DNA from 2 places in the Limosilactobacillus panis genome. Region 1 is predicted to be linked to the other one. Evidence: predicted binding sites of a transcription regulator. Region 1 holds the regulator's gene; the other holds the start of a gene.

Region 1 (15,052 bases):
GCCACGAAGCCAGCCACCCCAGAGGCACCAAGCGTCACCGGAATTAACCATGGATTAAGCGTGTTGTTTGAATCGTTCATTGGATTGCTTCCTTTATAATTTTATTCACTAGCGATTAATATTAACTTATTGTAACATTTTCTTCAAATAAGTCCAAAAGTGCAACTTATTTTTAATAAGCTGAGAATGTGATATAGTAAAAAGCAAATATCAGGAAAGGGATGGTCGAATGGAAAATTTACCCGTTATGAAAGAAGACCAATTACAACAGAAGCTGGCGAAAGGGAAGTATGTTCTATTCTTTACGGCTGGCTGGTGCCCGGACTGCCGTTTTATCAAACCGGCAATGCCCGAGATTGAAAAGGATTTTTCGGAATTCACCTTCCTACAAGTTGATCGGGACGAAAACATTGACCTGGCGGCGGAACTAAATATTTTTGGTATCCCCAGCTTTGTTGCCTACGCGGATGGTAAAGAAATTGGCCGTTTTGTCAATAAAGATCGAAAAACCAAGCAACAAGTGGAAGATTTTTTGCGTAAATTGAAGTAAAATATAAAGCGCAAGTCAATCCGACCCGCTTGAACAAATTAATAAAAGTGGGCGCTGTAGTTGCGCTCTTTTTATTTTAGGCGGGAATCAGTTATTTAAGAAAGGAACATTCGATGCTAATTGCGAGTTATAATCCCAGCGAAATGGGCGATATTTTAGTAACGATCACGGCGCCAGATAATGGTGCACAGGTAAGCAAGGTCAACAAAGGCGTTGCCCAAATTACCACGGCTAAGGACCAGCAGTTGCTTGGCTACAACTTTATGAACGCAAGCCAGGTTTTACCAGAACTAAAGGGACAAAATGGCCAGGTCTTCTTAAGCGATGAAGCGGTTGCCAAGTTGAACGAGCAGATTCATGCTGCTGGCTTTGATGCAGAGATTGCCGCGGACCACGACCCAAAGTTTGTGGTGGGATATGTTGAAGAATTAAAGGACCACCCGAAGTCCGACCACTTGAAAGTTACTAAGACCCGGATCGGTGCTGACCAAACCGTCCAGATTGTTTGCGGGTCACCAAATGTTAAGACAGGTATTAAGGTAGTTGTTGCGCGGCCCGGTGCAATGATGCCTGATGGTAAGATTATTTGGCCAGGGGCCCTCATGGGGGTAGAAAGTGACGGGATGCTTTGCGGCTTCCGTGAATTACGGATGAAGAATGCTCCCGACAAGAAGGGCCTGTGGATTATTCCTGATGACTGGCAAGAAGTTGGTGAAGCTGTCGACTTTGCTAAGGCTGACACCTTCTTCCCCGCTAAATAATTATCAAAATTGTTAAATCACTATTGCTTAAAAGCAGGAATGTTATATGATTTAGGGGACAAAAGGTAGTTTGCTTAGCAGGCGGGGTGCTTTTTAGGCCCCTTTTTCCCTGCTAGTCAGAAAGGAAATTAATGATGGAAACGAAGACTTATTATTTTATTGGTATTAAGGGGACCGGGATGGCTTCTTTGGCCCGGATTCTTCACGACAAGGGCAACACGGTATTAGGATCGGACATTGAAAAAGAAACGTTCACCCAGGGCCCGTTGCTAAAGGCAGGAATCAAGATCTTGCCTTTTGACCCGGCCAACTTGGAGGCGGGAATGACGGTGATCAAGGGGAATGCCTTTTCTGATGACCATCCAGAAGTCCGGCAGGCGAAGAAGATGAGTCTACCAATCTTGACCTATCCGGAAGCAGTTGAAAACGAGGTTGTCAACCACACCAGCATCGGGATTGCTGGGGCCCACGGGAAGACCAGTACCACGGCACTGTTATCCCACGTTTTAGCGGCGGTTGAGCCAACTAGCTACCTCATTGGTGATGGGGTTGGCAAGGGGAGTGCTGGCGACCGTTTCTTCGTCTTTGAAGCGGACGAGTACCGTGACCATTTCTTGGCATACCACCCAGACTACGCCATCATGACAAACATTGACTTCGACCACCCGGACTACTTTAAGGATATTGACGATGTGCGGGCATCATTTGAAACTTACGGTCGGCAGGTTAAGAAGGCTATCTTTGCTTGGGGTGACGACGCTAACCTGCGGAAGCTGGACGTTGACGTTCCCGTCTACTATTACGGGACAGGTGAAAAGGATGACTTCCGGGCAGAAAATATCAAGCGGACGCCGGCTGGATCTACCTACGATGCCTACTTTAAAGACCAAAAGCTAGGAACCTTCACCATCCACCTTTATGGTGAACATAGTATCTTAAATAGCTTGGCTGTCCTGGCCGTTGCCTACATGGAACATGTCGACATGGACCAAATCAAGAAGGAACTGGCTAACTTCCGTGGAGTTAAGCGGCGCTTTAGTGAAACAGACGTGGCCGGGGATAAGCTGATTGATGACTATGCCCACCACCCGAACGAGATCAAGGCAACAATCGATGCGGCCCGGCAAAAGTTCCCTGACAAGCAGGTTGTGGCGGTTTTCCAACCCCACACTTACTCGCGGCTGGCGGCTTACATCGATGACTTTGCTAAGACCCTCTCGCGTGCTGATAAGGTCTACGTGACCCCAATCTTTGCTTCCATTCGGGAAAAGAGCGGTAGCGTTTCGAGTGAAGACTTGGAAGCCAAGATTCCGAATAGCGAAGGAATTGATATGGACTCAATCGACAAGTTGTGCCAGTACCACGATGCCGTGGTGATTTTTATGGGTGCTGGGGATATTGAGAAGTACGAGGATAAATTCAAAGAATTGCTTAACAATTAAGCATCCTTGCTCCTTTCACCGCTGCGGTATGTTATTCTTAACAGTACCGATAAATAACTTGAGGAGGAATAAGAATGAATAACTTTCCTGGCGATTCTGGCCGGCGTGTTGTTGCAGACCAGGCTGGTTTAAATACATTCCTGACCCGAATGTACGGATATATGACATTAGCCGTTCTTGTTTCTGCGCTTAGTGCGTGGCAGACAATGACGACTTTCCGGAATGCGGTAATGGGCTACTTTGGGGTCCACCCAGGGATGGTCTGGTTAATCCTGTTATTGCCATTCGCCTTAACAATGGGTATCAGCTTTAGTGCCACCCGGAACCCGGTGGGGAGCTTCATCATGCTAATGGTGGTGGCCATCATCTACGGGGTTGAGTTTGCACTGATTGCCGGAGCCTATACCGGGACGAACATTGCGGCGGCCTTTGTGTCGTCTGCAGCAGTCTTTGCGACGATGACAATCTACGGGACGGTTACCAAGCGAGACCTCAGTAAGTTTGGCTCCCAAGCCCTAGCAGCCCTGGTAGCACTCTTCATTGCCTACCTAATCAACATGTTCCTGAAGAGCCCGGCAATTACTTATATTTTCTCGTTCATTGCGGTAATTATCTTTGTGGTCCTGACCGCATGGGATGCCCAAAAGATGAAGCAGATTTACCTTAATTACAGTACCGCTAATTCAGTCGCGGGACTGGCAATTATCGGTGCTTTACAGTTATATTTAGACTTTATTAACCTCTTCATTTCGTTCCTACAAATTTTTGGAATGAGTGACCGAGATTAAAGAAAAAGAGGCTGGGAATTAACTATTAATTCTTGGTTCTCTAACAGTAAAATCCGGACTATAATTTTTGATCGATTCAAAAATCATAGTCCGGATTTTAAATTATTTATAAAATTAGTCGCCAATCGACTAATTGATTGACCAAATTTCGTTAGATTTAATGCCATCAAGGCTAGCCCAATGTCATTTTCCACAGCCCGTTGTCCGCGTAGATGAGTTCGGCGTATGCCAAAATCCCTCTTCATGTGACCAAAGACTGGCTCAACGTCGAACTTTCGTCGACGATAAATTGCCTTGCCTTCGTCACTTGAGAGGGTTGCTTTTACTTTAGCCTTGTAATAATTCCACGTTGGGTTAACCTGCATATAGCGTTGCCGACCACTTGGTGTTTTTGCCAACTCATCCAATTGTTCTGACAGTTGGTGCTTATCCGCTCGGTAGAGTTTGAAATCACGTTCGAAACCATATTTATCGGTTCGCCTACTATACCGATAAAAGCTAAAGCGAACTCCTAAATGATCGATGTAGTAATCATCTTCGGCATTATACTGCCAATTTTGTGATTTAGTTGGATCGTTTTTAAATTTATGTTTCTGTTCCTTTTGATAAGTTGTGTATGGAATAACAGGCTGCTTTTCAAACTGATCAAGAATCATTGTGTAATTGTACTCACTACCATAACCGGCATCGGCAACGATATGCTTAAAGAAATCTAAAGCATGAAACTGGGTAAGGAATGGCACTAAGGTCCTGGTGTCAGTTGGATTTGAAAAGAGCCCGTAATCAAGGACAAATTGCTTATGTGTAGCGATTTGCAGGTTATAGCCGGGCTTTAACTCCCGATTCATCATCGGATCTTCCTTCATACACATAAAAGTCGCATCATGATCAGTCTTGGAATAGCTATTACGACCTTGGAAGATATCTTCGGCACGTTCATACTTTTTGGCACGCGGAATTAGGTCGTTGCTTAATTGATGGCGAAGTTTTTTTAGAAAACGACGGCGCCGTTTTCTAACTGAACCACCTTTGATGATTTTTGGTTCTTGCTTAATCTCTTCATCTAACTTAGTGATTTTCTCCGCAAGTTCTTGTTCCATTACTTCCATGCCTTCGGCAGAAGTAACCAGCTCGGGTGCCATTTCTTGCACCACTTGTTTTTCTACTAGTTCCTCATAAAGCTTACTCGTCTTTTCTCTTAACTTAGCGTGATACTTTTCAACTGCCCGTCGCCAAGTAAATGAATATTTATTGGCATCGGCTTCTACCTTGGTCCCATCGATAAAAACTGCATCATTTTGAATTAGTCCGTGATCTTTCAAAGCCATGGTAAAGTAAACAAAGGCATGTTTAATTAGCTTACTAGCGTGCTGACTGCGTCGAAAGTTATTAATGGTATGGTAGCTATAAGCATAATCATGAGCTAACCAACGCATTGGCAGGTTCTCATCCAACATCATTTCAATCTTTCTTCCAGAATAAGTTTGACGTGCGTAGGCAAACAAGAGAATCTTAAGCATAATTGCTGGATGCGATGAAGGGCGGCCGGTAGCCGCTCCTGAATCTTCTAATAGCACATTTTGTGGAATCGAGTCGACAAAATCACTAATTAGCCGCGCAATATGATTTTGTGGTAAATCATAGTTATAGCTTAGTACGAATTCGGTTTGTCCTATGGTATAATTTTGATACATGAAAATCGCTCCTTTGGGTTGTTTTGTGGTAATTACATCATATCAGGAACGATTTCCTGTGTACATAAAAACCGGATGATGAATTGTTCAAAAAATTCATCATCCGGTTTTTGCTTTGGACTAGGAGTTTTTTCCCAGCCTCTTTTCTTTAATCAGCGGATGAACACCAGCATGACGTTAACGATAACCCCTAATCTTTGGTACAATTAGTTAGTAGAAAAAAAGGAACGGAGCGAATAACTACATGGCCAAACAATTATTACTGATTGATGGAAATAGTATTGTTTTTCGGGCATTCTTTGCAATGCACAACCAAATCGATAAGTTTACTAATAAGGACGGTCTGCACACCGCAGCAATCTACGGCTTTAAATTAATGTTGGACCACGTCCTTGATAACTTCCACCCGGACGCTGCCCTGGTGGCTTTTGATGCCGGCAAGAAGACCTTCCGGGCCAAAATGTATGCCGATTACAAGGGGGGACGGAACAAGACACCAGAAGAGCTGATGGAACAGTTACCCTATGTCCACCAGTTGGTAAAGGTCAGTGGGCTCCATAGCTATGAATTAAAGAACTACGAAGCTGACGATATCATCGGGACCCTTGCTAAGGAAGCTGACGACGCTGGTTACAAGACGCTAGTGGTCACTGGGGACCGTGACCTTACCCAATTGGCAAGTGACCATACCACGGTTGCCGTCACTCATAAGGGGGTTACGGATACTGAACACTACACACCGACTCACGTGGAGGAAAAACTTGGCATCACTCCTAAGCAGATTATCGATATGAAGGCCCTGATGGGGGATACTTCGGATAATTACCCCGGCGTCACTAAGGTTGGTGAAAAGACTGCCATCAAGCTGGTAAAGCAGTTCGGCTCGGTTGAAAACCTCTATGACCACATTGACGACCTGAAGAAGAGCAAGATGAAGGAACACCTGATTGAGGATGAAGATGTTGCCCGTCAATGCAAGACCTTAGCAACGATTCTCCGGGACGCGCCTTTAGAGATCAGTCTGAAGGACCTGAAATACGAGGGTGAGCAGACGGAAGAATTAATTGACTTTTACCAGCAGATGGGCTTTAAGTCCTTCCTGGCTAAGATGAACGTTGCCCCCGAAGAGGGGGAAGACCAGGTTAAGCCAGTTACCTATACCGAATTAACGGCCGATAACCTTAGCGAGCTTAACCAACTGAGTGGTGAGGTCAGCTTCTACCTCGAAATGCCAGAAGCTAACTACCACCTGTCACCATTTGCTGGCTTTGCCCTGGGGGATGGCAGTCACTGGTTTGTCAGTCGGGACGCCGAGTTGCTTAAACAGGGCCCATTGAAGAAGCTCCTGGAGTCAACAACGATTCACAAGAACGTCTTTAATGCCAAGGCACATATTGTTGGTTTGCATAGGCTCGGCATCGAACTGGCGGCGGTCGACTTTGACCTCCTGCTTGCTTCCTACCTACTTAATACTAATGATAACAGTAACGATCTTGGTCAGGTGGCCTTGGAACATGATTACCATGATGTTCGTACCGATGAAGAGGTATACGGCAAGGGTGCTAAGCGGGCCATCCCCGATGACGATGAGACCTTTTTTACCCACCTTGTCCAGAAAGTCCGGGCAATTAATGATCTGAAAGCGCCTCTCTTTACAAAACTTAATCAAAATAAGCAGACCCCGCTCTATACCGACATTGAGTTACCACTGACCAGGGTTCTGGCAAAAATGGAGATTACCGGTGTCCACGTTGATGCCCAAACCCTTAAAAACATGGGCAGTAAGCTTAAGGAACGGTTAGCTGACATTGAAAGCGGCATTTACGAAGAGGCCGGCGAGGAGTTTAATATCAATTCCACTAAGCAGCTGGGCCATATTCTCTTTGAAAAACTGAAGTTACCAGTTATCAAGAAGACCAAGACGGGGTACTCAACGGCCGTGGACGTTTTGGAGAAACTGGCTGACCGGGCCCCAATTGTTGAACAAATCCTGGAATACCGGCAGATTGCTAAGTTACAGTCAACTTACATTACCGGCCTTTTGAAAGTTATTCACTCCAGCGACCAGAAAATCCATACTCGTTACCTTCAGACCCTGACGCAGACAGGGCGGCTCTCGTCCGTTGACCCGAACCTGCAAAATATCCCTGTTCGTCTGCCGGAAGGGCGGTTGATTCGGCAGGCCTTCGTGCCTAGCCATACCGGCTGGCAAATCTTCTCGTCTGACTACTCCCAGGTTGAATTACGGGTCCTAGCCCACATTACTGGGGATAAGAATCTCCAGGAAGACTTTAGAAACGGTGAGGATATTCACGCAAGTACGGCCCGGCGAATCTTCCACCTAGGGTCGGGTGCTGAAATTGACCGCAACATGCGGCGGCGGGCCAAGGCCGTTAACTTCGGCATTGTCTATGGTATCAGTGACTATGGTCTTGCCCAGCGGATTCACGTTAGTCGGGCGCAGGCCCACGAGTTCATCCAGAATTACTTCAAGGAGTTCCCTGGTGTTAAGGACTACATTGATAATACAATCGCCTTTGCCCGGGAGCACGGTTATGTGGAGACCATTACGCACCGACGTCGTTACCTACCGGACATCCACGCGAAGAGTTTTAACCGGCGGTCATTTGCGGAACGGACGGCAATGAACACGCCAATTCAGGGTAGTGCGGCTGACATCATTAAAATTGCGATGATTCGGATGCAAAGAGAGCTTGATCAGCGTCAGCTTAAGGCTAAGATGCTTCTCCAGATCCATGATGAATTGGTCTTTGAAGCGCCGCAAGAAGAGATTCCGGTTTTGAAGAAGCTGGTACCGCAGGTAATGGACTCAGCTGTGGACTTGGATGTGCCGTTAAAGGTTGATAGTAAGGTCGGCGACACTTGGTACGACCTTAAGTAAGGGGGGGCAATAAAATGCCGGAATTACCAGAAGTTGAAACCGTCCGCCGCGGCTTATTAAAGATCGCAAAGGGACGGAAAATCCAAGCAATTGATGTTTACTACGGCAAGACAATTACAAATGATGTCGAAAAGTTTCGCCAGGCGTTGGTTGGCCAAACGATTACCGACGTTGACCGGCGGGGGAAGTACCTCCTGTTCCGCTTTACGAATAGCCTAACGATGATTTCCCATTTGCGGATGGAGGGTAAGTACTTCAACCAACCGATTGGGGGGCCAATTGATAAACACACCCACGTTGTCTTTCAATTTACTGACGGGAGCGAACTTTGCTACCATGATACCCGGAAGTTTGGCCGGATGACCCTAGTTAAAACTGGCGAAGAGAACCAGGTCGGGGGGTTAAAGACGATTGGGCCGGAACCAACGGCCGCGGCCTTTCACCTCGACTTTTTCCAAAACGAGCTGGCGCGTAGCCGGGGAAAGATCAAACCTTTCCTGCTGAGCCAACGCCACGTCGCTGGACTAGGTAATATTTATGCCGATGAGGTCCTGTGGATGAGTAAAATCAATCCGGAACAAGCGGCTAATACAATTCCACCGGCTAAGGTGAAGGCCCTTCATGACAACATCATCAAGGAACTGGCGACGGCGACAAAGTACAAGGGTACGACCGTCCATAGCTTTACCAACGCCCTTGGAGATGCCGGGGCCTTTCAGAAACAATTGAACGCCTATGGACATGCTGGTGATCGCTGCCCCCGGTGTGGAACAAAGATGATCAAAATCAAGGTTGCCCAACGGGGTACGACCTTCTGTCCGCACTGTCAACCGTTCGTGGAGGTAAAGAAATGACCAAAGTAGTGGGATTGACCGGTGGAATTGCGAGTGGCAAATCGACCGTCAGTCAAATGCTCAGTCAGGTGGGCCTGCCGATTGTCGATGCGGACCAAGTTGCCCACTGCCTTCAACGACCTGGTCAGTTAGGCTTAACCGAGCTGGTGGATCAGTTTGGACGGGGGATTTTAACGCCGGATTGCCATTTAAACCGGAAGGTCCTTGGCAAAATGGCCTTTAGTGATGCCGGCGTTCGTCACCAACTAAACACGATTATGCAACCCTTGATTCGGGAGACAATCATGGACCAGCTAGCCGCTTTTAAAAAGCAAGACATCCCATTCGTGATCCTGGATGCCCCCCTCCTGTTTGAACAGGGCTACGACCAGGAATGTGACCTGATTGTTGTTGTTTCGGTCAGTCATGACCGCCAAGTTCACCGCCTAATATCGCGCAACGGCTACTCAAAGCCGGTGGCTGAACAACGGATTGCCGCCCAGTGGCCACTGGCAAAAAAGGTTCGCCAGGCAGATGTGGTGATCAATAATGATGGCTCCCTGGATGAGCTGCGACGACAGGTCGCTAAGGTAGTGGACTACCTTAGGGCAGAGTGATTATGGTAAAATAAAGTATTAAAGCAATTAAGGAGGAAAGCGCATGAAGTGTCCACATTGTCACCGTAACGGATCACGAGTTGTTGATAGCCGGCCCAGTGAGGATGGTACCTTTATACGCCGGCGTCGGGAATGTATCCACTGTGGCTTTCGCTTTACCACTTTTGAACGCTACGAGCAGACCCCCCTCTTGGTTATTAAGAAGGACGGTACACGCCAGGAGTTCAGTCGACAAAAGATTCTCAACGGAATCGTGCGGTCAGCAGAGAAGCGGCCAATCAGTATGGAGCGGCTGACCAAGATGACCGATAAGGTGGAAAATAAGGTCCGGAGCCTGGGTGAGAACGAAATTTCTAGCCAGCTGATTGGTAAGTACGTCATGAACGAATTGAAGGGTGTTGACGAGGTCGCCTACATCCGCTTTGCCAGTGTTTACCGGCAGTTCAAAGACGTTGATGCCTTTATGAGCGAACTAGAGACGATGGTAAAGGACGAGCACAAGGGTGAAAAGAAGTAGGAGGAGTGGCAATGACTGCGCAGGAAGAGGAATTTAACCCGCAAGCGGGATTCTTGGTCACTGCTGCCACCGATTTTGTCAACTTTAACGACCGGGTCTTTACCAGCTTTTATCAACCGGTATTGGGGCCAACGGCTTTTGGCCTTTTTTATGCTCTCCGTGCTCAATTAATTTCCCAGCCCACCTTAGCAGATCGTCGCTTACAGGCAAACATTATCCGCCAATTAAATGCGGGAATTTCCCAGCTTGCAACAGCCCTGCACCGTTTAGAAGCGGTGGGGATGGTCCAAACCTATCGGGGGAAGGATAGCCAAGGGCCTTTTTTTGTCTATCAACTACAGGCGACCCTTACACCGGCAGCATTTATTGAGGATGACCTCCTTAGTGTTCTCCTTCTTGAAGCAGTTGGGGATGGTCACTTTAAGCAGTTGGTCAAAGAAGCCCAGCGCTACCAGCTGGCCTCTTCGCCGTCGTTGGAAAACGTTAGTCACCACTTCCTCGATGAGTTCCACGTGGCCAACAATTCGCTAGTCAAAACTCCCACAACGATTAAGAATGTTCGTAAGCAGACTACCGTTGAACAGCGACCACAGCTCCAGGTTGGACAAAGTGACTTTGACTGGCCAACGCTTTTCCGGCTGATCAAAAAACAGCCGGTGATGAAGAAAGACTTAAGCCAAGCCCGCCAGTTAATTGAAGTTGAGCACCAATTGTATGGGATTGATGAACCAACGATGGCCAAGCTGGTCCTTCAGGCAGTTGACTTAGCGGATAACCATTTTAACCCGGCAAAATTTAAACGGGTTGTTGCTAGTCACTACCGGCAGGCTGGCTATCAGGCGCCCCCAACGGCTAGCAGCCAGTCCGCTAATCCAGCGGTTAAGCTCACGGCCAAAGATCGCCAGCTTTTACAAAGTGCGGCCGATTATGCACCGGTTGAATTTCTCCAGGGCTTGAAGGAACAGACCGGTGGCTTTGTAAGTGCAAATGAACGCCATATCCTAACCCACCTGGTTAATGATGTTAAGCTTGATTCAACAGTCATTAACATTCTTTCCTGGTACATCATTGCCGACCTTGACAATGCTAACCTGAAGGCCAGCTTTGTTGACGCAATTGCCAATAGTTGGATTAAGGCGGGGGTTAAGGATGCCCCAGGGGCCCTTCAGGAGTTAAAAAACTTCCAAGAGCAGCGGGGAAAGCAACGCGCGACGTCCAAGGGCCGTTTTGCTTACCGCCGGCCGAAGGTTGAAGAACAGATGCCGGAATGGAGCAAGACGGATACACAGCAGTTAAATAAGAAGGCGTCCCCTGAGGCGCTAAAAGAAGTGCAGGCCATGCTCGCCAAACGGAAAGGAAAAAAGGGTGGTGACCAATAATGAAGTCCTTAAATGAATCACTCCAGGGAATCATGCGGGGAAAGAACATTAACACCAACATTGCTGAGCTGATGAAAAAGGTGATGGCGGATCACGACGTTCAATCCTTCCTTAGCGCCAACCATGACCAAATTACCAAAGAAATGATACGAAGTGGCCAGTCGAAACTGTACGAGTTCTACCACGAAAAGCAACTCCGCCAACGGGGTGAAGCCACCGTGGCCCCGGGCTATTCTCCCCAACTAATTTTGAACTCCGGTCAGATTGACGTGACCTATGTTCCTACTAAGCAACTGATGAAACAGGAACGCCAGCGCCATATTAAACGGCTGGTTCAGTCAATCAATATGCCGAAGTTTATTCAGCGGGCTTCCCTGGACGATTTTTACATTGACGAACAACACGCCACGGCAACTCGGACCGCGGCCTTGAAGGCGGCGGTTGACTTTACAGAGAGCTACCAGCCGGGACACTTTCAGCCCGCCCTGTATCTTTACGGTAATTTTGGGGTTGGTAAGACCTACCTGTTAGGGGCAATTGCAAACGAACTTGCTAAGACGAAGGGTGTGGCCACGACTATGATGCATTTCCCGAGCTTTGCGGTTGAGATGCGGAACTCAATTAAAAGTAATAACACCAGCGAAAAGCTGGCGGCAGTCAAGAAGGCACCGATCCTGATGCTTGATGATATCGGGGCCGATGCGATGAGCAAGTGGGTCAGAGATGATGTTTTGGGCATCATCCTTGAGTATCGGATGCAAGAAGAACTACCCACCTTTTTTAGCTCTAACTTTTCAATGGATGAGTTAGCAACCAACCACCTGGCGATTGATACCCAGGGTGACCGTGAGCCCCTAAAGGCCCAGAGAATTATGGAACGGATTAAGTTTCTTTCCCGCGAACTACCGATGACCGGTCAGAATCTGCGGAATAAAGGATAATTACCTTGACATTTAAGAAGAGATTCGTTATTCTAATAAACGTTGAAAGAAAAAGCAGAAGCACCCGCTTCTCGCCTAGGTGATAAGGATCGCCGGGCTGACGAGATGAAATTGAACGGCCAGGTAAGGTCTGTTTAGATGAAGCGGGATGCAGTTTGCACCCCCGCTTTTTTTGCTTGATCTTTCGCTAATAAAATTGGAGGTGCGTTGCCATAGCACAAGATATGATTGTCAACAACGGTATCCGGGCACGTGAAGTGCGACTAATTGGTCAAGATGGTGAACAATTAGGGATCAAGTCCAAGCGTGAAGCGCTCCAGTTGGCAGAAGATGCCAATCTTGATTTGGTGCTGGTTGCACCAAAGGCTCGTCCAGCGGTTGCCCGCATTATGGATTACGGTAAGTACCGTTTCGAGATGCAAAAGAAAGAGCGTGAAGCTCGGAAGAAACAAAAGACAGTAACGGTCAAGGAAATTCGGCTGAGTCCTTCAATTGACACGAACGACTTCAATGTCAAGTTGAAGCGGGTTCGTAAGTTCATTGCAAAGGGTGACAAGGTTCGGGTTTCACTCCGTTTCCGTGGTCGTGCCATTACGCATAAGGATATCGGTCGTGACATGATTGAACGGATGGCTGATGAAACATCAGACATTGCTACTGTTGTTCAACGTCCAAAGATGGAAGGGCGGAGCATTTTCTTAACACTCGCCCCAGCTGCTGATAAAGCAAAGAAATAATTTTAAGAAAGTAGGGAATTTTCTTATGCCAAAGATGAAGACTAACCGCGCTGCTGCAAAGCGTTTTAAGCGTACTGCTAAAGGTGGATTCAAGAGTGGTAACTCATTTACGAGCCACCGTTTCCACGGTAAGACCAAGAAGCAACGTCGTCAATTACGTGGCTTGAGCATGATGGACAAGTCCAACGTAAAGCGTTACAAGAAGTTACTGCCATTCAAGTAAACTTCACACACTAAATATTCAAAAATACGTAGGAGGATTTCAACATGCGAGTTAAAGGTGGAACTGTTACGCGTGCACGTCGTAAGCGCGTTATGAAGTTAGCAAAGGGTTACCGTGGTGCAAAGTCTCGTTTATTCAAGACTGCCAAGGACCAAGTGATGAAGAGTTACGTTTACGCTTTCCGTGATCGGAAGGTTAACAAGCGTAAGTTCCGTGAACTCTGGATTGCCCGGATCAATGCTGGTGCCCGGATCAACGGAATCAGCTACAGCAAGCTGATGCATGGGTTGAAGCTGGCTAACATCGACATCAACCGGAAGATGTTGGCTGACCTGGCTGTTAATGACCCGAAGGCTTTTGCTGCGGTTGTTGACGAAGCTAAGAAGGCTCTCAACTAATTCAAACTTGAATGAAGTCATCCATCTGTTTACGGGTGGGTGACTTTTTTTGATGGCGGCGTGTTTAATTGAAACTAGAATTTACAATCGCTATAATTAATCTAATAAAGAATTAACGAGGTGCAACATTGCTAGAAATATTTAAACCGACTTGGATGGCAAAAAGTATTTATACTGTTTCACCAGACCAATTGAAGAATCATGGCATCCGGGCAGTTTTCAGTGACCTGGATAACACCTTGATTGCCTGGAATAATCCCGATGGAACACCGGAACTAAGACAATGGATGACATCGTTAAAAGCGGCGGGGATTCCATTGATTGTGATTTCCAACAACAGTAAGGACCGGGTAGCAAAGGCAACGGCTAACCTCGACTTACCATTTATGTCTCGCTCGTTAAAGCCCCTTAGCTTTGGGATTAATCGGGCGCGGGTAAAGTTGGGCCTGGCCAAGAATGAAGTGGTAATGGTTGGCGATCAGTTGATTACCGACATGGTTGCGGCTCACGAGGCCGGCGTTCGCAGTATTCTGGTCAAGCCGCTTCTTAATACGGATAAGTGGGATACCCGGATAAACCGTTTCTTTGAACGGCGTATTTGGAAGCTGTTAAAGAATAAGTACCCACGGTTAAAATGGCAGGAGGATTTGAATGACTGAACAAGATGAGGAATTACGTTGTATCGGTTGTGGAGCAGTGATCCAATCAACTGACCCGGCGAAAGTAGGTTATACACCCGCTTCCGCAGTCAAGAAGGATTTGGATAGTGACGAACTGTACTGTCAGCGATGCTTCCGCCTACGACACTACAACGAGATTGCTCCGGTATCGCTAACCGATGATGATTTTTTGCGCCTGTTAGGCCAAATTCGGGAAGCTAATGCGTTGATTGTCTACGTTATCGATATTTTTGACTTTAACGGCAGTCTAATTCCGGGTCTGCACCGTTTTGTTGGTGATAATCCCGTCCTGCTGGTCGGCAATAAAGAGGACTTATTACCCCGGTCACTACGCCGGCCTAAGCTCCGTGATTGGATGCGCCAGCAGGCTAATCAGGCAGGACTAAGACCAATTGATACAGTCCTAGTTTCTGCGAAGAAGAACCACCAAATTGATGACTTGCTAGACACAATTGAGAAGTACCGGCATGGTCAAGACGTTTACGTTGTTGGGGTCACTAATGTTGGTAAATCAACCCTGATTAACCAGATTATTAAACAGCGGACGGGTGTCAAGGACTTAATCACGACCTCCCGTTTCCCGGGGACGA
Region 2 (15,052 bases), 840 kb from region 1:
GGTCAGCATCCCGCAAGGTTTTAACCGCCCGAAAGGTCATGTCATCAAGATTACCAATCGGTGTTGGCACCAAATAAAGCCGTCCCGTGTCATTATTTTGAAAACTACTAATTTGTTGCATCCACTTACCCCTTATTGCTTCTGTTGATCATTGATTCCACTGAAAATCGCCTCGTCACAGAAAATGCAGCTCTCGTGCGGGGCAAGCCGTTCACCAAAGTGCTTCCGGCAAACGTGGAAGCCCTGGTGGTATAGTTCATTGAGCGTTCGCCGTCCCGTCGACAACTGCTGTTCTCCTCGCTGGTCACGGAGCTTTTTGATTGCCTGTTGAAGGTGGTCATTCTCAATCGTTAGTTCCGCATTTTGGGCCAAGACGTTGTTTAGTTGCTTTGTCAAATCCGCCAATTCGCTCGTCATCTCAGCCAGCTGGTTGCTGAATTTCCCTAAACTATCATAAATGCTGTTTCGCTGCTGATCACCGTTCATGATCGCGCCTCCATTAATCTGTCAATGTCTGGACAATGCGAATCGTCAATTCTTCAAAAATATTTTGAAAGCTGATATTTTGCTCTAAGTAGTGTCTGGTGGCGAGGGTTAACTGGCTAACCGTCAACAGGGCGGTCATCGGATAGTGCTGTCCCACGGACTTAATCGCCGTCAGTTCCTCGACAAAGTGAAAGCGCTCCTGGTCTTTAATTCCGTTTGCTGCCAGGAGCGTATCCCGCCAAATCAGGGCTGCCAGGTCAAGTAAAACGAGCTGGTGGTCCCGATTATGGGCCCCGAGCTTGACCAGGTCCGTCTGCACGCCGACAAAGGCCATCATCTTTCCCTGGCTAACCTGGTGGTACCACTGGAGAATTCCGGCAACGGCCTGGTCGAACCAACCATCCTGGCACCAGTCCACCACCGTCGTTACCGAGTCTGTTAGGCCAATTGCAATCCGGGCCTTTTTCTCCGTTACCCCCTGTTTTTGAAGGGCACTTAACAACTCCTGCCGGTTCAGTGGAGCCATTTCGAGTACCTGGGTCCGCGACTGAATTGTCGGCAAGATGGCGCTCTTGTTGGTCGTCAACATTAGGATGTAGATTCCAGGGCCCGGCTCTTCGATAAACTTTAACAGGCTGTTAGCTGCACTCGTGGTCATCTTCTCGGCATCCTTAATAATGAAGAGTTTCTTGTTACCCTCCATTGCACTCTTGGTAAACTCACTTTTCAGGCGTCGGATGGTGTCAACCTTGATCTGCCGCCCTTCAGCCTGGGCAAGGACAATATCAGGATGGTTTTCACTCAAAATTCGCTGGCACTCCGGACAGGTGCCGTCGGGTTCCCCGTCAACCGGGTACAGGCAAAATAGCCGCAACGCAAGCCAGCGGGCCACCGTTTCCTTGCCGGAGCCACTCGGCCCCACTAGCAAGTAAGCGTGCGCTAATTCTTTATTTTTGATTACCCGTTTGAGCTGACTAATCAAAACTGGCTGGAGTTGCTCTGCCCGGGTTACCTCCGCTGCGTTCACCAATACCACCTACTTAAAACTTAAGAAACTGTTCCACCGGCATCACGAAAACAGTGGCACCACCGATGCGGACATTAACGGGAAAGGCTGAACCGCCCTCGACATCAATGTGCATCTGGGAAGTGACGTATTGCTCCCGTGACTCAGCATTTTTCTTAATGATGTCAAGCACTTGTTGGACCTTTTCATCCTTGACCCCAATCAAGAAGGTGGCGTTCCCTTCACGCAAGAAGCCCCCCGTCGTTGATAGCTGAGTCACCTGAATTTCAGCCTTATTAAATGCTTTTCGTAAGCGATTGCTGTCCTTGGATTGCACAATGGCAATAATCATCTTCATAGTAATCACTCCTTAAATCTTCCTAAAATAGGTCGGGATAACGCCTGTGGATAACCTGCCGTACATCGCTAATTACCTGGTCAAGTGGTTGACTGGCATCAACTAGCTTAATGCGGTCCGAATCATTGTGGTACAGCCGGAGGTAGGCCTGACGAACCGCCTGGTGAAAGGCCAACTTTTCCTTATCGAGGCGGTTAACTTGGTCTGAACGGTGCTCTGCAATCCGCCGCAGGCCAATTTCCGATTCGATGTCGAGGTAAACCGTGAGTTCCGGCATTACCCCATCAATTGCAAACTGGTTTAACTGCCAAATCTCCTTTTCACCCAGCTGCCGGCCAGCTCCCTGGTAAGCAACTGAACTATCAACGTAGCGATCACAAAGGATCACCTTGTCAGCCTTTAAGTCTGGTAAGATCTCCGCAATAACGTGCTGACGTCGGCTGGCAGCAAACAGGAGGGCCTCTGTCCGCCCATCCATGTCGCCATTAGAAGAATCAAATAGGAGCTGGCGAATCTGTTCAGAAATATGGTCTCCACCTGGTTCCCGGGTATACACAACCCGCTCTTTTCCCAGCTGGTCCTCCAGGTCCGCTTGAATCTGGCGAAGAACACTTGTTTTCCCCGCGCCATCCGGGCCTTCAAAAGATATGAACTTTCCTTGCATTTTATTTTCACCTGCTCCTAGCGACTAATGACACCGTGGTTGAGTTGACCATGGACTTTATACTTTCGAGCAATCTTATAAAGGTATAGATATTTTTGCTCAGCAATCTTAGTGCGGTCACGGAGCTCACTGTTAACGTTGGCCTCATAGACCGCCCGCTCAGTTTCCTTAGCATGATCCCAACTGGTCTTTGTGTCATAGATAGCGTTTAGTAAACGCTGGTTGCGCAGCTGGGCAACCCGATTTTTCTGGCGACCAAATAGCACTCTCTTACATCTCCGTTCGTCCTTGAACTGCCTTGAAAAGGGTCATTTCGTCTGCATAATCAATATCCGCGCCTACTGACAAGCCGTGGGCTAGGCGGGTAACTTTGATTTTAGCGGGCTTAATTAGTTTTGCCAAGTAGCCAGCCGTTAGTTCGCCGTCTGAGGAGGCGTTGGTTGCAATAATAACTTCCTTAACCTCTTCGTTTTTTTGCAGGCGCTTGATTAAGTTTGCAACATTAATATCCTCGGGTCCGGTACCCTCAACCGGGGAAATTACCCCGTGCAAGACATGGTACAAGCCATGGTACTCATGCATCCGCTCCATCGCCATCACGTCCTGTGACTGCTCAACTACGAGGATTTTAGTGCGGTCACGGGTCTTGTCCCGGCAGATTGGGCAGGGATCGTCTTCCGTAATGTTGCCACAGATGCTGCAATCATGCAGGTCACGCTTGGCTGCCAACAAGGACTTAGCGAAGTCGGTAACGTCATCTTCTTCCATCCCCAGTGTGTAAAATGCCAGGCGGGTAGCTGTCTTTTGCCCAATACCAGGAAGCTTAGTGTAACTTTCAATCAGTTTTGCTAGTGGTTCTGGGTACTGCATTTAGTTACATCCCCATACCACGTGTGTACTTACCTAGCTTTTGTTGGGTAGCGGCGTCAACCTTCTTCATCCCATCATTAACAGCAGCGACTACCAGGTCCTGCAGCATATCGATGTCGTCTGGATCAACCGCTTCCTTGTTAATTTTCAAGTCGAGGAGTTGCTTATCACCATTGAAGGTGGCCGTCACCATGTCGTCCGGAGCCTTACCAACAAATTCTTGCTTAGCCAGTTCTTCGTGCTCCGCCATCATTTTCTTTTGCATGGCCTTAGCTTGCTTCATCATTTGTTGCATGTTCATTCCGCGCATCATAATTACATCATCCTTTACTATTAATTATCTTCTACTTTAACAATATCTTCGCCAAATAGCTGTTGGGCCTTCGCTACCGGGTCCGCTGACGTCGGTCGCGCATCACTTGGTGCCGTTTGAGCCGCCGATGGTGCTTCTGACGCTGCGCTAGGAGTAGTATCCTGCTTGGCCGGGGCTACTGGCCCTCGTTTATCGAGGCCATGTTCCTTAATGTATTCCCGCCGAATTGCTGGCCACTTGTCTTTAGGGACAAACACTACCTGGCGTTTTTCACCGGTAAGCTCTTGGAGAGCTTGTTCCATACTCGTTAACAGGGCCTCATCATCCATCGCCTGTTGGAAAAGGAAGGCGTAGTCAAAGGCAACAATTACCCCGTCCTTGCTTGCCGCCACTGGCTTTGAGACGTGTAGCAACGACCGTTGGGGAACACTGAGCTTTGACAATAGCTCTTGCCACAGACCTTGAATCTCAACCAGGTCCCGGCGGGTGGCCTTTCCCAAAACGGGGTTGATTGCACTGAGTTTGACCTCAACATTGTGCTGCTGAACCCGCGGTTGCCGGGGGGCCGTTTGCGTAGCAAGCGTCCCCTTAGTATTTAACTCACTCTGCAACTTCTTGACCGTTGTCTGGAGCTGGGAAACTTCATCCTGAAGCTGGGAAATAACTTGCTTATCAGCGTGGTCGCCTGTAGACGGCCCACCAGTCGTTTGTACTGACTGGGGCTGCTGGACAACACTCTGAACACCAACCTGGGCGAGTTTAACCGTCAAGACCTCCAAGTAAACATCCGGGTGGGTGGTAAACCGCATCTCCTCTTGGATGCCATTCAGTTCGTCAATCATCTGGTAAAGGGCCGTTGCGGAGGCGGCTGCACTCATTTTCTGGAAGTCTTCGTCTTTAAGGCCGGTACTTTCGACCATGATAAGTTTGGGCGATTCTTGGTAGAGAAGGATGTCCCGGATAAAAGAGATTAGGTCTTCAATAAAGCGTTGGCCGTCCTTCCCTTGACCAAGGATATCCTTCATCGTATCTAAAGCAGCCGCGCTCTCATGAGCACTGACTTCAAAAAAGTATTTTTCTAAAAGCTGTTTAGTAACACTCCCGGTAACAACCAAGGCGTCATCTAGCTTAACCTGGTTATCGCTGAACGAAAGAACCTGGTCCAGAATGCTAAGCGCATCCCGCATCCCGCCTTCAGCTGCATTAGCAATCACCCACAAGGCTTTTTCTTCGTAGTCAACCTGCTTTTGGTCCAGGATATACTTCATCCGGTTAAACGCATCCTGCGCGGAAATCCGCCGGAAGTCGAAGCGCTGAACCCGAGAAATAATGGTTAAAGGAATCTTGTGGGGCTCAGTTGTTGCCAAAATAAAGATCACGTTTGCTGGTGGCTCTTCCAGGGTCTTAAGTAGGGCATTGAATGCCCCGGTGGACAGCATGTGGACTTCATCAATAATGTATACTTTATAGTCCGCCTGGGTAGGGGCGTAGTTAGCCTTATCACGAATGTCACGGATCTCCTCAACCCCGTTATTAGAGGCAGCATCGATTTCAATCACATCGTTGAGTTGACCATTCGTAATCGCCTTACAGATGTCACATTTGTTGCAGGGCTCACCGTCCTTTAGGTGGTGACAATTAACCGCCTTAGCAAAAATTTTTGCGGCAGACGTCTTCCCAGTTCCCCGCGGTCCGGCAAACAGATAAGCGTGGCTGATCTGGTGAGTAATAATGGCATTTTTAAGGGTTTGCGTGACCACCTGCTGACCCACCAACTCATCAAAGCGCTGTGGACGCCAAACCCGGTACAGTGCTTGATAACTCATCACGGGGCTTCCTTTCTATATGGTACAAAGTCTAAAACATTACTTTAATATTATACTAGCTTTCTGCTTCATTGGACTATCAAAAAAAGGCCCGCCCTAAAATTCATTAGTTACCGACCCAGAATAAAAAGAAGCTGGAAAAGTTTCCCAGCCTCAGCTAATTATCATTCAAACTTAGAGCACAGGATGCAACAAACTTAGTGCTGCTTCCTTCCGGACCTGACACGGTTCGTAAGCACGTCCTTGCTCTAAGGCCTTTCGGCATATAGTATATTACACTAAATCAGCGATAATTGCTAGTCTTTTACCCGACGTTTTTTACGAGCTGCCTTGCGGCGTTTACGAATTACCCGGAAGAAGTCCTTGAGCATTTGCCCACATTCCGTTTTCAAGAGGCCGCTTTCGACGTTGACCTGGTGGTTCAGCCGAGAATCATTGAGAAGGTGGTAAAGACTATCCACAGCCCCCGCCTTTGGATCCTGGGCACCGTAATAAAGTTTTTTTATCCGCGCATTGAGTATGGCCCCGCTACACATAATGCATGGTTCTAGGGTAACGTAAAGGTCACAGTCTTCAAGTCGCCAGCTGTGCAAGAAAGTGCATGCTTCGTTAATCGCCAGCATTTCCGCGTGATAAGTCACATCTTGGAATCGTTCGCGCATGTTGTGCCCCCGACCAATCACTTTACCGTCATGAACGATGACGGCCCCAATTGGCACCTCATTAAGTAATGCCGCCTGGTGGGCTTCCGCAATTGCCATTCGCATATATTCTTTTTTCGTTTTTTCTTCTGCCATCTTCTCCATCCTTCTGATTCAGTGTATAATTACTAATTAGTTTGATAAAGTTTATCTAGCGATTAAATAGCCAAAAAAGTTTCACAGTCTTTGCTCCCCATTATTATTACCATATATTGTGTTTCACCATCAAGTACGACTCGATATATGGTATTTTTAGATTGATTTTTCATTATTTCCGGCTATACTTAATAACATCAACTACGAAACAATTCTCTGGGAGGCACCATTATGATTACAATTTTCTCAAAGAATAACTGCATTCAATGCAAGATGACCAAGAAGTTCTTACGGCAACACAAGATTAACTTCGTTGAGCACAACATTGATGAGCAGCCGGAATACATCGACCGGTTAAAAGCCGCTGGCTTCATGGCAACGCCAGTCGTAAAACTACCAAACGGCAACGCCTTTTCTGGTTTCCGACCGGACCGGCTCCAACAGTTAGCATAATCGACGACGTTATTTTTACCAGGCTGCATTCGCCAAACGACTGTTAGCCTGGTTTAATTTTGAATAAAATAAGACAGGAAAGTGAGTTTTAACCATGGCTTTATCTGACATCGACATCACTAAAGTTAAATATTACGACCTCAACAACGAGGTTAACATCCCCCGTGACGGTAAAATCCAACTAGACAAGGATCAAGAAGCTCTGCAAGACTTCATCAATAGTAATGTCAAGCCTAACACCAAGCACTTCTCTTCATTAAAGGAACGTTTTGAATGGCTGGAAGAAAACGACTACATCGAAGAAGGCTTTATGGATAAATATAGTTTTTCCTTCATCGAAAAACTGTACACCTACCTAAAGGACCAGGGCTTCCACTTCCACTCCTTCATGGCTGCTTATAAATTCTATGCGCAATATGCCATGCGGACCAACGACAAGGAATATTACTTGGAAAACTACATTGACCGGGTTGCCATGAACGCTTTATACCTTGCCGATGGGGATGAAGACTTAGCCATGGACCTTGCTGATGAAATCATCCACCAGCGCTACCAACCAGCTACCCCTACCTTTTTGAACGTTGGGCGGAAACGCCGGGGGGAATTTGTCTCCTGTTTTGCCATTCAAAGTACCGATGACATGAATACGATTGGTCGGACCATCAATTCGGCCCTTCAGCTTTCTAAGATCGGTGGTGGGGTCGGCATCAACCTCAGTAATCTCCGTGAGGCAGGAGCCCCAATCAAAAAGATCAAGGGGGCAGCAAGCGGAGTTGTTCCGGTTATGAAGCTCCTGGAAGATAGTTTCTCATATTCTAACCAGCTCGGCCAGCGGCAAGGTGCCGGTGTCGTCTACCTGAGCGTCTTCCACCCTGACATCATCGCTTTTCTCGGTGCCAAGAAAGAAAACGCCGACGAAAAGATTCGGCTGAAGACCCTTTCGTTAGGGGTCACCGTTCCCGATAAGTTCTATGAACTGGTTGAAAAGGACGAGGATATGTACCTCTTTAGTCCATATGATGTGGAACGGGTTTACGGTGTTCCCTTCTCTTACGTCGACATTACCAAGGAATACGATAACATGGTTGCAAACGATGAGATTCATAAGAAGAAACTCAACGCCCGCGATCTGGAAGACGAAATTAGCAAGCTCCAGCAGGAATCTGGATACCCGTACATTATCAACATCGATACGGAGAACCGCGACAACCCAATTGACGGTAAGATTGTAATGAGTAACCTATGCTCGGAGATTGCTCAAGTTCAGGTTCCTTCAAAAGTCGCTGATGACCAATCTTACGAAAAGTTGGGGACGGATATTAGCTGTAACTTGGGGTCCACTAACATTGCCAACATGATGGAAAGCCCCAACTTTGGGCGGTCGGTCCGGGCAATGATGCGCGGTTTAACCCATATCAGTGACGTTGAAAACCTCGACGTTGTGCCGAGCATCAAGCGGGGGAACGCCCTCGCCCACTCTGTCGGCTTAGGCGCTATGGGTCTACACAGTTACCTGGCTAAGCACCATATTCAATACGGCAGCCCCGTCGCAATTGAGTTTACGGGGGTCTACTTCATGCTATTGAACTACTGGTCACTCGTTGCCTCTAACGAGATCGCACGCGAACGGCAAGAAACTTTCCACAATTTTGACAAGAGTACCTATGCGGATGGCTCATACTTTGCCAAGTATACTTCAAAAGATTGGGGTCCCCAGTCCGACGTTGTTAAGGAGCTATTTAAGGGCATCTTTATTCCAGGAATCAAGGACTGGGAAAAGCTCAAGGAAGACGTTAAAAAAGACGGCCTCTACAACGAATACCGGCTCGCCGTTGCGCCAAACGGTTCGACTTCTTATATTAACGATTCAACTGCCAGTCTGACACCAATCATCAACCGAGTCGAGGAACGGCAAGAGAAGATGATTGGGAAAATCTACTACCCCGCACCGTACCTGTCTAACGATACAATGCCATACTACCAGTCAGCCTACGACATCGACATGCGGAAGGTAATTGACACTTACGCTGCTGCCCAGCAACACGTCGACCAGTCAATGTCATTGACCCTCTTCATGCGGTCGACGATTCCAGACGGCCTATACGAATGGAAAAACGGGCGCACCAATAAGATGACCACCCGTGACCTGAATATTCTTCGTCACTATGCATATCAGCATGGTATCAAGTCGATTTACTATATCCGAACATTTACGGATGACAATGATGAAATTGGTGCTAACCAATGTGAAAGTTGTGTTATTTGATTTTCAATAAAGAGACTGCTACAATTTTATTGCTATTACACGAATTATAGGGCGATTAATATTCTTGATTAAGGAGAACGGCTAGTTAAATGAAACTTGAAGAATTTAAACCATTAAGCAAATATAAGGCAATCAATTGGAATAAAGTTTCCGACATGATTGACAAGGCAACCTGGGAGAAGCTGACAGAGCAGTTCTGGCTTGATACTCGGATCCCCGTTTCCAACGATATGGACGACTGGCGGGCACTAGATGATGACCACCGCTGGACTGTTGGTCATGTCTTTGGGGGACTGACCCTGCTTGATACGGTCCAATCCGAAGCAGGACTGACCGCACTAAAGAATGACGTCCGGACCCCACACGAAACGGCGGTGCTGAACAATATCCAATTCATGGAATCGGTCCACGCCAAGAGTTACTCCACCATCTTCTCAACCTTGAACACTCCTGATGAAATCAACGAAATTTTCGACTGGTCTGATTCGGAAGAGTACCTGCAAAACAAGGCAACTAAGATTGCCAACATGTACCTCGATCCCGAGGAGGACCCGCTGAAGAAGAAGGTTGCCAACGTCTTTTTGGAAACCTTCCTCTTCTACTCTGGTTTCTACACCCCGCTTTACTATCTTGGCCACAACGAACTAAACAACGTTGCTGAAATTATCAAGCTTATCCTACGGGATGAATCCGTCCACGGAACCTACATTGGTTACAAGTTCCAACTTGGTCTCCATGACCGGACCGAAAAGCAACAGCAGGATATGAAGGACTGGATGTACAACTTCCTCTACGACCTTTACGACAACGAAGAGAAGTACACCCACCTGCTCTATGACCAAATTGGCTGGACAGATGACGTCCTCGTATTTATCCGTTACAATGCCAACAAGGCCCTGATGAACCTCGGCCAGGACCCGCTCTTCCCAGACACGGCCGCAGATGTTAACCCCGTGGTAATGAACGGAATCTCAACTTCTACTTCTAACCACGACTTCTTTAGTCAAGTGGGTAATGGGTACCGTTTAGGAGCGGTTGAAGCGATGAACGATGATGATTATCACATCATGGACCCCAATGCCGGCAAGGATAAAAACTCCCGGGATTAATACTATAAAAGCGACTGGAATCATCCGGTTGCTTTTTTATTTTTAGGCGTTGTGAATTACTGATCAGTATCACATGTGCAAACGTTTGCCTAAATTACTAATTGACTAAAATTTATACCAATCTTTTTTGCTGTTATTTCAGGCTTAATTTGCCATATTTGTAAGCGAATTCATCATTCGTAACCATTGTTAACCTTATCACAATCTCCTTGCAAGGGCTAAGAATATCCTGTATTATTAACCATGTTCAAAAGGTAACAAACATTAAGTGATGAAGGAGAAACTTGATTATGGCAAATTCTAAGAAACACCAAATTGAGCAAAAAGAGACTGAACAAGACAAGCAACAGGCCGCCGAAGAACTAATTGGTGGCTTAGTTCGCAAGAGTCAAGTCGCTTTCGAACAGTTACGTAACTACACCCAGGAACAAGTTGACAATATCTGTCAGGCAATGGCCTTGGCTGCTGAAGAGCACCACATGGACCTCGCTGTAGACGCTGCTAACGAAACCGGCCGTGGTGTTGCCGAAGATAAGGCAATTAAGAATATCTACGCTAGTGAATATATTTGGAACAACATTCGTCATGACCACACCGTTGGTATTATCGAAGACAACGATGAGGACCAAACAATCACCATTGCGGATCCTCTTGGAATTATTGCCGGAGTGGTTCCTGTTACCAACCCCACTTCAACAACAATTTTTAAGTCCATCATCTCCGCAAAGACCCGGAACACCATCATCTTCTCGTTCCACCCCCAGGCCTTTCAGTCATCTGTAAAGACCGCAAAGATCCTTCAGGCGGCCGCTGAAAAGGCCGGTGCCCCGAAAGACATGATTCAATGGATTCCACGATGCAGTCGGGAAAATACTAATGCCCTACTGCAAAATCCTAACATTGCTACCATCCTGGCTACTGGTGGTCCCGGCTTAGTCAAGGCCGCCTACAGTTCTGGTAACCCAGCCCTAGGGGTTGGCCCTGGTAACGGTCCGGCCTACATTGAAAAGTCAGCCAACATTGAACGGTCCGTTTACGACATTGTCTTATCCAAGACTTTCGATAACGGGATGATCTGTGCATCAGAAAACTCAGTTGTTGTTGATGACGAAATCTACGACCAAGTTAAGGAAGAATTCAAGAAGTGGAACTGCTACTTCGTTAAGCCAGACGAAATGCAAACCTTTTCCGACGGCTTTATCGACCCGCAGCGTCACCAAGTACGGGGACCAATTGCCGGACGCTCGGCCAATGCCATTGCCGATATGTGTGGACTGAAGAATGTTCCTGACAACACCAAGGTATTAATTGCCGAAATTGATGGCGTTGGTGACGACTACCCACTGTCTGCCGAAAAGCTCTCCCCCGTTCTGACCATGTACCGGGCAAGCTCTCGTGAAAACGCCTTTGATATCTGTCGGCAACTTCTTCACTACGGTGGTGAAGGTCATACAGCCGCCATTCATACCCTGGATGATGATCTGGCAACCAAGTACGGACTCGAAATGCGGGCTTCCCGGATTATCGTCAACTCACCATCTGGTATCGGTGGAATTGGGAACATTTACAACAATATGACCCCATCACTGACCCTGGGGACTGGTTCTTATGGCGGTAACTCAGTTTCCCACAACGTTACCGACTGGGACCTTCTAAACATCAAGGTAATTGCTAAGCGGCGTGAAAACCGTCAGTGGGTCAAGATCCCCCCAAAAGTTTACTTTCAGCGGAATTCGCTAAAAGAATTGCGCGATATTCCAAACATTAACCGGGCATTTATCGTCACCGGTCCCGGTATGAGCAAGCGGGGGTACGTTCAACGGGTCATCGACCAACTCCGGCTGCGGCAAAACGAAACCCCATTCTTAGTTTTCGATGACGTTGAAGAAGACCCATCCACCCACACGGTTGAAAAAGGGGTTGCCATGATGAATGACTTCAAGCCGGACACCATTATTGCCCTTGGTGGGGGGTCACCGATGGACGCTGCCAAGGCAATGTGGATGTTCTATGAACACCCCGAGACTTCCTGGTACGGTGTAATGCAGAAGTACCTTGACATCCGGAAGCGGGCTTACCAGATTAAGAAGCCTGAAAAGTCCCAGCTGATTGGGATTCCAACTACTTCTGGAACGGGTTCCGAAGTTACCCCATTTGCGGTTATCACTGATTCCAAAACCCACGTTAAGTACCCATTGGCAGATTACGCACTAACGCCAAACATTGCCATCGTTGACTCCCAATTTGTGGAAACCGTTCCGGCTAAGACAACTGCCTACACCGGTTTGGATGTTCTTTGCCACGCCACCGAATCTTACGTTTCCGTAATGGCAACCGATTACACGCGTGGTTGGTCACTGCAAACCATCAAGGGGGCAATGGAATACCTGCCGATGTCCGTTAAGGGTGATAAGTTAGCCCGGCGGAAGATGCATGACTTCTCCACGATGGCCGGAATGGCGTTTGGTCAAGCCTTTCTGGGGATTACCCACTCCCTGGCCCACAAGATGGGTGGTGCCTTTGGTCTTCCTCACGGTCTCTTGATTGCCATTGCAATGCCACAGGTTATTCGTTTCAACGCCCAACGGCCACAGAAACTAGCTCTCTGGCCACACTACGAAACGTACCACGCAACGAAGGACTACGCTGATATTGCACGCTTCATCGGCCTCCAAGGCAAGAATGATGAAGAGTTAGCAGATGCATACGCCCAAAAGTACATTGACGTTGCTCATGAATGTGGCGTTACCCTGAGTCTGAAGGCCAACGGGGTTACCCGTGAGGAATTCGACAAGGTCGTTGACCAGCTTGCTGTCCTCGCATACGAAGACCAATGTACAACCACTAACCCAGTTGAACCACTCGTTAGCCAGCTCAAAGAACTCCTTGAACGTTGCTACGAAGGCACTGGGGTTGAAGATAACAACTAGTTTTTAACCTATTCAATTCACCTAATATCAACCAATCCAAAAAGGGGTTGTGACGTAAGTCTCCTATATAGTTGAAAATGCTACAGCGCAGTACACAAAGGGACTCTAGTGTTCGGAAAATCCGAACGCTAGAGTCCTCTTTGTGCTTGCGGGGGTTCCCTACAGGCTAGCTTCGCGTCGAAAAACGAACTAGCAAGCTAGTTCTGTCTCACTCCCTTTCCATTACTTAAAATTTATTAAATCTAATTAATTAACCGTAGCCACTAGCCTGATTCTATTGATAAAATGATAATACGAAAGACAGTTAAAAAGGAGGCTCATCATGCTCAAGGAATTCAAAGATTTTATTGCCCGTGGGAACGTTGTTGACATGGCTGTCGGGATCATTGTCGGGGCAGCATTTACTGCCATCGTTAATTCCCTGGTCAATAACCTGATTAACCCCCTGATTGGTCTTTTTATCGGGAAAATTGACCTTTCAAACTTTGTCCTAACCGTTGGCGACGCTCAGTTCAAATACGGCCTGTTTTTAAATGCCGTCATTAACTTTATCATCATCGCCTTCGTTGTCTTCCTGCTGGTTAAATTTATCAACCACTTCCACAAGAAGGAAGAAAAACCGGCCGCACTAAGTCCCGAAGTTCAATACCTCAGGGAAATTGCGGAGACGTTAAAGAAACAGGCAAACGAATGACTACTAACCAGAATTAATGGTTGATAAGGGCTTTCTTCTTATGGAAGCCCTTTATTTTTTGTTCTTAACCATTACAAACAGTAGTACAATTAATGCTGAATAATTTATCAGTAAGGAGCATTTTCATATGGACAAGAGTAAAATCGACGCCTCCTACCGTCGCTTGCGCCTACAAGTCTTTATCGGTATTTTCGTTGGCTACGCCGGTTACTACCTATTAAGAAACAACTTTTCAATCGCTATCCCCGGATTAATCAAGGAGGGCTTCTCAAAGGGGCAATTAGGACTGGCCCTCTCCGCCGTCTCCCTCGCTTACGGAATTAGTAAGTTCGTGATGGGGATTGTTTCCGACAAGAGTGATGCCCGAATTTTCTTGCCCCTCGGCCTACTGCTGGTTTCCTTAACCAACTTAGCCTTCGGTTTCATCCCCGCGCTAACCAGTAACATCACGACCATGTTCATCGTCTTGTTCGTCATCGGTTGGTTTCAGGGGATGGGCTGGCCCCCGTGTGGCCGGATTTTGGTCCACTGGTTTTCCCTCAACGAGCGGGGTGGCAAGACCGCCCTCTGGAACACGGCCCATAATGTCGGCGGTGGCTTAATGGCACCCCTGGCCAACTGGGGGATTGTCTTGATTGCGGCAAGTTCCCTCGGTATCAAAAGTTTTAACGGGGCCTTCATTATCCCCGCCATTGCTGGAATCGTAATTGCCGGAATCGCCTTTATCCTGATGCGTAACAGTCCCGAATCGGTTGGCTTGCCACCAATTGAGGAGTACCGTAATGATTACCCAAACAAGAGTCACCAGCTAAACGAGCACAACTTTACCACCAAGGAGCTCCTGTTCAAGCACGTCCTCAATAATAAGTGGGTCTGGGTCATCGCCTGTGCTAATATCTTCGTCTACCTCGTCCGTTACGGAGTGGAAAACTGGGTACCAACCTACCTGACCGAGGTAAAGGGAATCACTCTTGGTAGCGCTAGCGCTTCCTACCTCTGGTACGAATTAGCCGGAATTCCCGGTACCCTACTGGCCGGTTGGGTTTCTGACCATGTTTTCCACGGTCGGCGGGGTCCGGCTAGTTTCTGCTACATGGTCCTGGTAACTGTCTTCCTCGTGGTCTACATGTCCGCTAATAGTCTAGCAGTGATTAACGCCGCCCTGGTGGCAATTGGCTTTTTGATTTACGGTCCAGTCATGTTAGCCGGCCTACAAGCCCTTGACCTGGTGCCAAAGAAGGCCGCCGGGACTGCTGCTGGGTTAACTGGCCTTTTTGGCT

The links. Region 1 encodes NrdR, which represses ribonucleotide reductase genes. Its sites were predicted from a motif close to ACACNATATATNGTGT; they were not measured.
Region 2: the regulator NrdR is predicted to act here: its motif matches at 6,427-6,442, upstream of nrdH (glutaredoxin-like protein NrdH).

The regions. Positions count from the first base shown of each region.
Region 1 is NZ_CP081855.1:1,393,475-1,408,526, reverse strand. Features, by position in the region: gene KZE55_RS06840 (PepSY domain-containing protein) at 1-80, opposite strand, end outside; gene KZE55_RS06835 (thioredoxin family protein) at 230-550, shown strand; gene ytpR (YtpR family tRNA-binding protein) at 664-1,311, shown strand; gene murC (UDP-N-acetylmuramate--L-alanine ligase) at 1,446-2,753, shown strand; gene KZE55_RS06820 (Bax inhibitor-1/YccA family protein) at 2,828-3,541, shown strand; gene KZE55_RS06815 (IS1182 family transposase) at 3,625-5,235, opposite strand; gene polA (DNA polymerase I) at 5,480-8,137, shown strand; gene mutM (bifunctional DNA-formamidopyrimidine glycosylase/DNA-(apurinic or apyrimidinic site) lyase) at 8,152-8,991, shown strand; gene coaE (dephospho-CoA kinase) at 8,988-9,587, shown strand; gene nrdR (transcriptional regulator NrdR) at 9,631-10,104, shown strand; gene KZE55_RS06790 (DnaD domain protein) at 10,116-11,483, shown strand; gene dnaI (primosomal protein DnaI) at 11,483-12,424, shown strand; ribosomal protein L20 leader region at 12,471-12,605, shown strand; gene infC (translation initiation factor IF-3) at 12,649-13,161, shown strand; gene rpmI (50S ribosomal protein L35) at 13,187-13,384, shown strand; gene rplT (50S ribosomal protein L20) at 13,429-13,782, shown strand; gene KZE55_RS06765 (YqeG family HAD IIIA-type phosphatase) at 13,911-14,441, shown strand; gene yqeH (ribosome biogenesis GTPase YqeH) at 14,434-15,052, shown strand, end outside.
Region 2 is NZ_CP081855.1:550,385-565,436, reverse strand. Features, by position in the region: gene rsmI (16S rRNA (cytidine(1402)-2'-O)-methyltransferase) at 1-121, opposite strand, end outside; gene KZE55_RS02595 (initiation control protein YabA) at 133-486, opposite strand; gene holB (DNA polymerase III subunit delta') at 500-1,513, opposite strand; gene KZE55_RS02585 (cyclic-di-AMP receptor) at 1,527-1,850, opposite strand; gene tmk (dTMP kinase) at 1,873-2,514, opposite strand; gene KZE55_RS02575 (YaaL family protein) at 2,532-2,780, opposite strand; gene recR (recombination mediator RecR) at 2,785-3,384, opposite strand; gene KZE55_RS02565 (YbaB/EbfC family nucleoid-associated protein) at 3,389-3,697, opposite strand; gene dnaX (DNA polymerase III subunit gamma/tau) at 3,718-5,523, opposite strand; RNA gene ffs (signal recognition particle sRNA small type) at 5,692-5,778, opposite strand; gene tadA (tRNA adenosine(34) deaminase TadA) at 5,820-6,320, opposite strand; gene nrdH (glutaredoxin-like protein NrdH) at 6,552-6,773, shown strand; gene nrdE (class 1b ribonucleoside-diphosphate reductase subunit alpha) at 6,868-9,039, shown strand; gene nrdF (class 1b ribonucleoside-diphosphate reductase subunit beta) at 9,129-10,148, shown strand; gene adhE (bifunctional acetaldehyde-CoA/alcohol dehydrogenase) at 10,439-13,078, shown strand; gene mscL (large-conductance mechanosensitive channel protein MscL) at 13,401-13,772, shown strand; gene pgtP (phosphoglycerate transporter protein PgtP) at 13,900-15,052, shown strand, end outside.